2 regions of the Streptomyces angustmyceticus genome follow, and region 1 is predicted to be linked to the other one. Evidence: predicted binding sites of a transcription regulator. Region 1 holds the regulator's gene; the other holds the start of a gene.

Region 1 (4,245 bases):
CCTTGGGCAGCGCCTGGACGACGGTGATCGTGGGCCGCGGCGGCGCCTCGGTGCGCAGCTCCGCGACGGCGACGGTGAGCCGGTCCTTGCCCTCGGCTGCGGCGACCGTGCCGAGCGCGCCGGTGCCACGACCGTCCGTCAGGACGACCTCCTCGCCGGCCCGCAGCCGGCGCACCGACACCGCGTGCCGGCCCTCGGGGCCGTCCAGGGTCACGGTGGCGCCGGCCCGTACGTCCGCGAGCGAGTCGACGAGGAAGACCGGGGCGGTCATGCGGCACCGCCCCGGCGGCCCAACGCGGCACGCGCCGCGTCGAGTTCGACCGCCAGTACCTCCACGAGCCGCCCGGCGGGCAGCTCCCGCGCCAGCCGGTGCCCCTGCCCCGCCCACAGGTTCATGCCCTGCGCGTCGCCCGCCTTGGCCGCGGCCTTGCGCACGGTCGAGGTGAGGTAGTGGACGGCGGGGTAGGCGGCCGGGGCGTACGGGCCGTGCTCGCGCAGGAAGCGGTTGACCAGCCCGCGGGCCGGCCGCCCGGAGAACGCCCGGGTCAACTCGGTATGCGTGAACAGGGGGTTGGTCAACGCCTGCTTGTGCAGCGGGTTGGCGCCCGATTCGGGGGTGGCCAGGAAGGCCGTGCCCAGCTGCGCCATGCTCGCCCCGGCGGCCAGCACCGACGCGATCTGCGCCCCGCGCATCAGCCCGCCCGCGGCGATCACCGGGATCTGCACGGCCTCGCGCACCTGGCCGAGCAGCGCCAGCAGGCCCAGCCCCGAGCCGGTGCCGTCCGCGTGCGGATCGTCCCGGTGGGTGCCCTGGTGGCCGCCGGCCTCCACGCCCTGCACGCACACCGCGTCGGCGCCCGACCACTGCGCGGCCTGTGCCTCGGCGGCGGTGGTGACCGTGACGACGGTGTATGTGCCGACCTTGGCGAAGGCATCGAGGACGGTGCGCGAGGGGCAGCCGAAGGTGAAGGAGACCACCGGCACCGGGTCGTCCCGCAGGATCGCGAGCTTGGCCTCGTAGCCGTCGTCGATGGGCCCGTCGGTGTCACCGAGTTCGGTCTCGTACCAGGCCGCCTCGCCCGCGAGTTGCTCGCGGTAGACCTCGACGACGGAGCTGTCGGCGAGCGACGGCTGCGGCATGAACAGGTTGACGCCGAAGGGCCGGTCGGTCAGCGACCGCAGCTGTTTGATCTCCTGGTACATGCCGTCGGCGGTCTTGTAGCCGGCGGCGAGGAAGCCCAGACCGCCGGCGCCGCAGACGGCGGCGGCCAGCTCGGGACCCGAGCCGCCTCCCGCCATCGGGGCCTGCACGATCGGGTAGCGGCAGAGATCGGTCGGTGCGGTGGGCATGAGCACATCGTGTCACGCCCACCGGCCCGCTCCGAACCGGGGCCGAGGCCGCCGCGCCGGGCCCGGGCGACCGCTGCGTCCCCGGGCCCACCTGGGGCTATCGCCCGTTGAAGGCGTCCTTCAGCCGCGAGAAGAGACCCTGCTGTCCCGGCTGGAACTGCCCCGTGGGCCGCTCCTCGCCGCGCAGCTTGGCCAGCCGCCGCAGCAGCTCCTCCTGGTCGGCGTCGAGCTTGGACGGCGTCATCACCTCGACGTGCACGATGAGGTCGCCCCGGCCGCCGCCGCGCAGGTGGGTCACGCCGCGCTGGTGCAGCGGGATCGACTGGCCGGACTGGGTACCGGGCCGGACGTCGATCTCCTCCACCCCGTCCAGCGTCTCCAGCGGGCACTTCGTGCCCAGCGCCGCCGCCGTCATCGGGATGGTGACCGTACAGTGCAGGTCGTCGCCACGCCGCTGGAAGACCGGGTGCGCCACCTCGTGGATCTCCACGTAGAGGTCGCCGGCGGGTCCGCCGCCGGGGCCGACCTCGCCCTCCCCCGCGAGCTGGATGCGGGTGCCGTTGTCGACACCGGCCGGGATCTTGACGGTCAGCGTGCGGCGGGAGCGGATCCGGCCGTCGCCGGCGCACTCGGGGCACGGGGTCGGCACGACCGTGCCGAAGCCCTGGCACTGCGGGCAGGGCCGCGACGTCATGACCTGGCCGAGGAAGGACCGGGTGACCTGCGAGACCTCACCGCGGCCGCGGCACATGTCGCAGGTCTGCGCCGAGGTGCCGGGCGCCGCGCCCTCACCGGTGCAGGTGGTGCAGACGACGGCGGTGTCGACCTGGATGTCCTTGGTCGTGCCGAAGGCCGCTTCGTTCAGCTCGATGTCGAGCCGGATCATGGCGTCCTGCCCGCGGCGGGTGCGCGAGCGCGGACCGCGCTGCGACGCGGTGCCGAAGAAGGCGTCCATGATGTCGGAGAAGTTGCCGAAGCCCGCGCCGAAGCCGCCCGCGCCCTGGCCGCCGTTGGCCTGCGAGAGGGGGTCCCCGCCGAGGTCGTAGACCTGCTTCTTCTGCGGGTCCGACAGCACCTCGTAAGCGGCGTTGATCTCCTTGAACCGCTCCTGGGTCTTGGGGTCCGGATTGACGTCCGGGTGCAGCTCGCGCGCCAGCCGGCGGAAGGCCTTCTTGATCTGGTCCTGCGAGGCGTCGCGGCCGACACCGAGGACCGAGTAGTAATCCGTGGCCACTTACGACTCCGCGAGGATTTGTCCGACGTAACGTGCCACTGCGCGTACCGCTCCCATCGTTCCGGGGTAGTCCATGCGGGTCGGTCCGACCACGCCGAGTTTGGCGACTGCCTCGTCGCCCGAACCGTAGCCGACCGTGACGACCGATGTGGACGCCAGGCCTTCGTGGGCATTCTCATGCCCGATGCGTACGGTCATGCCCGAGTCCTTGGCCTCCCCGAGCAGCTTGAGCATCACCACATGCTCCTCGAGGGCCTCCAGCACCGGCCGGATCGTCAGCGGGAAGTCGTGACCGAAGCGGGTGAGATTGGCGGTGCCGCCGATCATCAGCCGTTCCTCGGTCTCTTCCACCAGAGTTTCCAGCAACACCGACAGCACTGTCGAGACCGTGCCGCGGTCGTCCTGCTCGAAGGACTCCGGGAGATCCTGCACCAACTGCGGCACATCCGCGAACCGGCGGCCGACGACCCTGCTGTTGAGCCGCGCCCGCAGATCCGCCAGGGACGTCTCGCCGAACGGCGCCTGGCAGTCGATGAGCCGCTGTTCGACCCGCCCGGTGTCCGTGATCAGGACGAGCATCAGCCGGGCCGGGGCCAGGGCCAGCAGCTCGACGTGCCGGACCGTGGACCGGGTCAGGGACGGGTACTGGACGACGGCGACCTGCCGGGTCAGCTGCGCCAGCAGCCGGACGGTGCGGCCGACCACGTCGTCGAGGTCGACGGCGCCGTCCAGGAAGTTCTGGATCGCCCGCCGCTCCGGGCTGGACAGCGGCTTGACGCCGGCCAGCTTGTCGACGAAGAGGCGGTAGCCCTTGTCGGTCGGGATCCGCCCGGCGCTGGTGTGCGGCTGGGCGATGAACCCCTCGTCCTCCAGGGCCGCCATGTCGTTGCGGATGGTGGCCGGGGAGACCCCGAGCCGATGGCGTTCGGTGAGCGCCTTGGAGCCGACCGGCTCCTCCGTCCCGACATAGTCCTGGACGATGGCACGCAGCACCTCCAGCCTGCGTTCACTGAGCATCCCGCGCACCTCCAGTCCGGCCGTCCGCCGTCTCGTCTCCCCTGGCACTCACCCGGGCCGAGTGCCAGACCTTGAGCCAGTGTACGGCCGGGTAGCACGGGCGCGGCAAGGGCCGCCGCACGGAGCACCCGCCCGATGACCGTGTTCGGCCGATCTGTCGGGCAACGCTATCGCGATGGCGCTAGCGTCTCGGTATGCACAGTGCTTGGGAAGAGGCGGGTTGGGAACGACTCGGTGACGGTGTCGCCAGGCGCCGGATGCCGGGCTGGGACGAGACGATCGGGGTGATCGCCGGCAGTACCGGAGTCATGATCGTCGACACCGGCGCGACCCTGCGCGACGGCGCGGACCTGCGCCGGACGATCCGCGGTGTGCTGGGCCGGGAAGTGACGCATGTCGCGCTCACCCACCCGCATTTCGATCATGTCCTGGGCACGGCGGCCTTCGCGGGCGTCGAGGTGTTCGGCGCGGCCGGCCTCGGCGAGCTGCTGCGCCGCGGCAAGGACGAGCTGCGCCACGACGCGGTGCGGCAGGGGGTCGCGCCCGCCGCCGCCGCGGAGGCCGCCGACCTGCTCGTCGCCCCGCACCACCAGGTGCACGGCCAGCTGACCGTCGAACTCGGCGACCGGCAGGTGCTGCTCGCC
Region 2 (4,245 bases), 2.1 Mb from region 1:
ATCGAGGCCGGTCCGGACAACATCTGGCGCTACGCCCCGCTGCTGCCCGTCCCCGCCGACGTGGCCGACAAGCCCAACCTGAACCCCGGCTTCACCAAGCTGGTCAAGGCCGACCGGCTCGCCGCCGAGCTGGGCGTCACCGGCGGTCTGTACGTCAAGGACGACTCCGGCAACCCGACGCACTCCTTCAAGGACCGCGTCGTGGCGATCGCCGTCGAGGCCGCCCGCGCCTTCGGCTTCACCACGCTGTCCTGCTCCTCGACCGGCAACCTCGCCGGCGCGGTCGGCGCCGCGGCGCGCCGGGCCGGCTTCAAGTCCTGCGTGTTCATCCCGCACGACCTGGAGGCCGGCAAGGTCGTCATGGCCGCGGTCTACGGCGGTGACCTGGTCGGCATCGAAGGCAACTACGACGACGTCAACCGCTTCTGCTCGGAGCTCATCGGCGACCCGCTGGGCGAGGGCTGGGGCTTCGTCAACGTCAATCTGCGCCCCTACTACGGCGAGGGTTCCAAGACGCTCGCCTACGAGATCTGCGAGCAGCTGGGCTGGCGGCTCCCGGACCAGATCGTCATCCCGATCGCGTCCGGCTCGCAGCTCACCAAGATCGACAAGGGGCTCAAGGAGCTGATCGCCCTCGGCCTGGTCGAGGACAAGCCGTACAAGATCTTCGGCGCCCAGGCGGAGGGCTGCTCGCCGGTGTCCGCGGCCTTCAAGGCCGGGCACGACGTGGTCCGGCCGCAGAAGCCGAAGACCATCGCCAAGTCGCTGGCGATCGGCAACCCGGCCGACGGCCCCTACGTGCTCGACATCGCCCGGCGCACCGGCGGCGCGGTCGAGGACGTCGACGACGAGCAGGTCGTGGACGCGATCAAGCTGCTGGCCAGGACGGAGGGCATCTTCGCGGAGACCGCGGGCGGCGTGACCGTCGGTGTGACCAAGAAGTTGATCGAGGAGGGTCTGCTCGACCCGTCCCTGACCACCGTCGTCCTCAACACCGGTGACGGCCTCAAGACGCTGGACGCGGTCGCCCCGACCTCCGGGCCCACGGCCACGATCCGTCCGGACCTGGACGCGTTCCGCGCGGCCGGCCTGGCCGGCTGAGGCCGCCGGTCCCGTCCGCGCACGGGGCCGCGCCACCGCCCCCGCACTCGTACTCCGCACCACCGGAAGGCATCACCATGAGCGTCAAGGTCCGCATCCCCACCATCCTCCGTACGTACACCGGCGGTCAGGCCGAGGTCGCCGCCGAGGGCGCGACCCTCTCCGAGGTGATCGCCGACCTGGAGCAGAACCACCAGGGCATCGCGGCCCGTGTGCTGGACGACGCCGGCAAGCTGCGCCGCTTCGTGAACGTGTACGTCAACGACGACGATGTGCGCTTCGAGCAGGGCCTGGAGACGCCGACCCCCGACGGCGCGGGCGTCTCCATCATTCCGGCGGTGGCCGGCGGGTGCTGATTTGCGCCAACTCTTCTCCTGCTTGACCGGAATTGCCCCGTCCGCCAGAAAGCGGACGGGGCAATTCCATGTTGTTAAAGGGGATACCATTGAGGTGATACCCCGGCGCTATCGCGCATGCGTGTGCCGAACGCATATGAGAACGGGGTCAGTTGTGCCCAAAGTGTGCGCAGCATTTGTCGCTTAAGTGCGCTATGCCCGGCCCGGCTTGCCCGGGAGAACCGGGATTTCACCTGATATTGCCGATTCCCCGGCCCCAGAATTCTCGTCCGATTGACCTGTTGCGCTGGGCATCTGTGCAGATACATTCAGCGGCGGTCGACGCGTTCCGGCGCACACCCCACGGGCCTTTCGCGGGGTGAGGTCTGACCCGGGTCCGCGGAGTGCGGTCCTGCGCAAGGGCCAGTAATAGGGGAGTTAGGCATGGCTCAGGGCACCGTCAAGTGGTTCAACGCGGAGAAGGGGTACGGCTTCATCGCGGTCGACGGTGGTGCGGATGTTTTCGTCCACTACAGCGCGATCCAGATGGACGGCTACCGCACCCTTGAGGAGGGTCAGCGGGTCGAGTTCGAGATCTCGCAGGGCCAGAAGGGGCCGCAGGCGGACATGGTCCGGGTGGCCGGCTGAGGCGCCGACCGACTGCTGCGTCGTGAAGGCCCGCACCCCGCGAGGGGTGCGGGCCTTCTGCTGTCCGCCGGCGGTCGCGGGCGCCCGTCCCGGGGTGCCCGCTCGCACCCGCCGGACGGCCGCCGCCGGGAGACGCATCCATGAAGCCGCCTTGCACTCGCGGGGTGCGAGTGCTAATCATTGCGTTAGCACTCTCCCAGTGAGAGTGACAATGAAGGACCGGGTCGGTGAGGCCCGTAGGCCGGGTGGGGCAAGGAACCGCCGCGGGTCTGCAGGTCGTCCGTCGCGGGCGCCAGCGCGGTCCGGAGCAATCCACCCCAGTCCGGGAGGACCACTTCACATGGCCAAGATCATCGCGTTCGACGAGGAGGCACGGCGCGGTCTCGAGCGCGGGATGAACCAGCTCGCCGACGCCGTCAAGGTCACCCTCGGCCCCAAGGGCCGCAACGTCGTCCTCGAGAAGAAGTGGGGCGCCCCCACGATCACCAACGATGGTGTGTCCATCGCCAAGGAGATCGAGCTCGAGGACCCGTACGAGAAGATCGGCGCCGAGCTGGTCAAGGAGGTCGCGAAGAAGACGGACGACGTCGCCGGTGACGGCACGACGACCGCGACCGTCCTGGCCCAGGCTCTGGTCCGCGAGGGCCTGCGCAACGTCGCCGCCGGCGCCAACCCGATGGCCCTCAAGCGCGGCATCGAGCGCGCCGTCGAGGCCGTCTCCGCCGCCCTGCTGGAGCAGGCCAAGGACGTGGAGACCAAGGAGCAGATCGCTTCGACCGCCTCCATCTCCGCCGCCGACACCCAGATCGGCGAGCTGATCGCCGAGGCCATGGACAAGGTCGGCAAGGAAGGCGTCATCACCGTCGAGGAGTCCCAGACCTTCGGTCTGGAGCTGGAGCTCACCGAGGGTATGCGCTTCGACAAGGGCTACATCTCGGCGTACTTCGCGACCGACATGGAGCGCATGGAAGCCGCGCTCGACGACCCGTACATCCTGATCGTCAACTCCAAGATCAGCAGCGTGAAGGACCTGCTGCCGCTCCTGGAGAAGGTCATGCAGTCCGGCAAGCCGCTGCTGATCATCGCCGAGGACGTCGAGGGCGAGGCCCTGTCGACCCTGGTCGTCAACAAGATCCGTGGCACCTTCAAGTCCGTCGCCGTCAAGGCCCCGGGCTTCGGTGACCGCCGCAAGGCCATGCTCGGCGACATCGCCATCCTCACCGGTGGCACGGTCATCTCCGAGGAGGTCGGCCTCAAGCTGGAGAACGCCGGTCTGGAGCTCCTCGGCCGCGCCCGCAAGGTCGTCATCACCAAGGACGAGACCACCATCGTCGACGGTGCCGGTGACAGCGAGCAGGTCCAGGGCCGCGTCAACCAGATCCGCGCCGAGATCGAGAACAGCGACTCGGACTACGACCGCGAGAAGCTCCAGGAGCGTCTGGCGAAGCTGGCCGGCGGCGTGGCCGTCATCAAGGCCGGTGCCGCCACCGAGGTCGAGCTCAAGGAGCGCAAGCACCGCATCGAGGACGCCGTTCGCAACGCGAAGGCGGCCGTCGAGGAGGGCATCGTCGCCGGCGGTGGCGTGGCCCTGCTGCAGGCTTCCTCGGTCTTCGAGAAGCTGGAGCTCGACGGTGACGAGGCCACCGGCGCCAACGCCGTGAAGCTCGCCCTGGAGGCCCCGCTCAAGCAGATCTCCGTCAACGGCGGCCTTGAGGGCGGCGTTGTCGTGGAGAAGGTGCGCAACCTGCCCGTGGGTCACGGCCTCAACGCCGCGACCGGCGACTACGTCGACATGATCGCCGAAGGCATCATCGACCCGGCCAAGGTCACGCGCTCCGCGCTGCAGAACGCCGCCTCCATCGCGGCGCTCTTCCTCACCACCGAGGCCGTCATCGCCGACAAGCCGGAGAAGGCCGCTGCCGCGGGCGCTCCGGGCGGCATGCCGGGCGGTGACATGGACTTCTGATCCCCCGCGGATCAGACGCTGGTCCTCCCGGACCGCACGTCCAGACGTACGTCGGGGCGGCACCTCCTTCACGGGGGTGCCGCCCCGGCGGCGTTTTCGGGGGTCTCTATCGACGGCGGACGATGAGGCAGCCCGCGAGGCTCAGGGCCCCCGCCACGGACAGCGCTGCCGCGCCGCAGAGGGTGGCCGGTGCGG

Evidence for each region. Region 1 encodes HrcA, which represses chaperone genes, less so after heat shock. Its sites were predicted from a motif close to TTNGCACTCNGNNNNNCNGAGTGCNAA; they were not measured.
Region 2: the regulator HrcA is predicted to act here: its motif matches at 2,270-2,296, upstream of groL (chaperonin GroEL).

Annotation. Positions count from the first base shown of each region.
Region 1 covers NZ_CP082945.1:5,484,641-5,488,885, reverse strand. Annotated here, with positions in the region: gene K7396_RS24470 (16S rRNA (uracil(1498)-N(3))-methyltransferase) at 1-271, opposite strand, end outside; gene K7396_RS24465 (nitronate monooxygenase) at 268-1,350, opposite strand; gene dnaJ (molecular chaperone DnaJ) at 1,448-2,584, opposite strand; gene hrcA (heat-inducible transcriptional repressor HrcA) at 2,585-3,601, opposite strand; gene K7396_RS24450 (MBL fold metallo-hydrolase) at 3,796-4,245, shown strand, end outside.
Region 2 covers NZ_CP082945.1:3,374,226-3,378,470, reverse strand. Annotated here, with positions in the region: gene thrC (threonine synthase) at 1-1,101, shown strand, start outside; gene K7396_RS15085 (MoaD/ThiS family protein) at 1,179-1,457, shown strand; gene K7396_RS15080 (cold-shock protein) at 1,881-2,084, shown strand; gene groL (chaperonin GroEL) at 2,425-4,050, shown strand; gene K7396_RS15070 (hypothetical protein) at 4,157-4,245, opposite strand, start outside.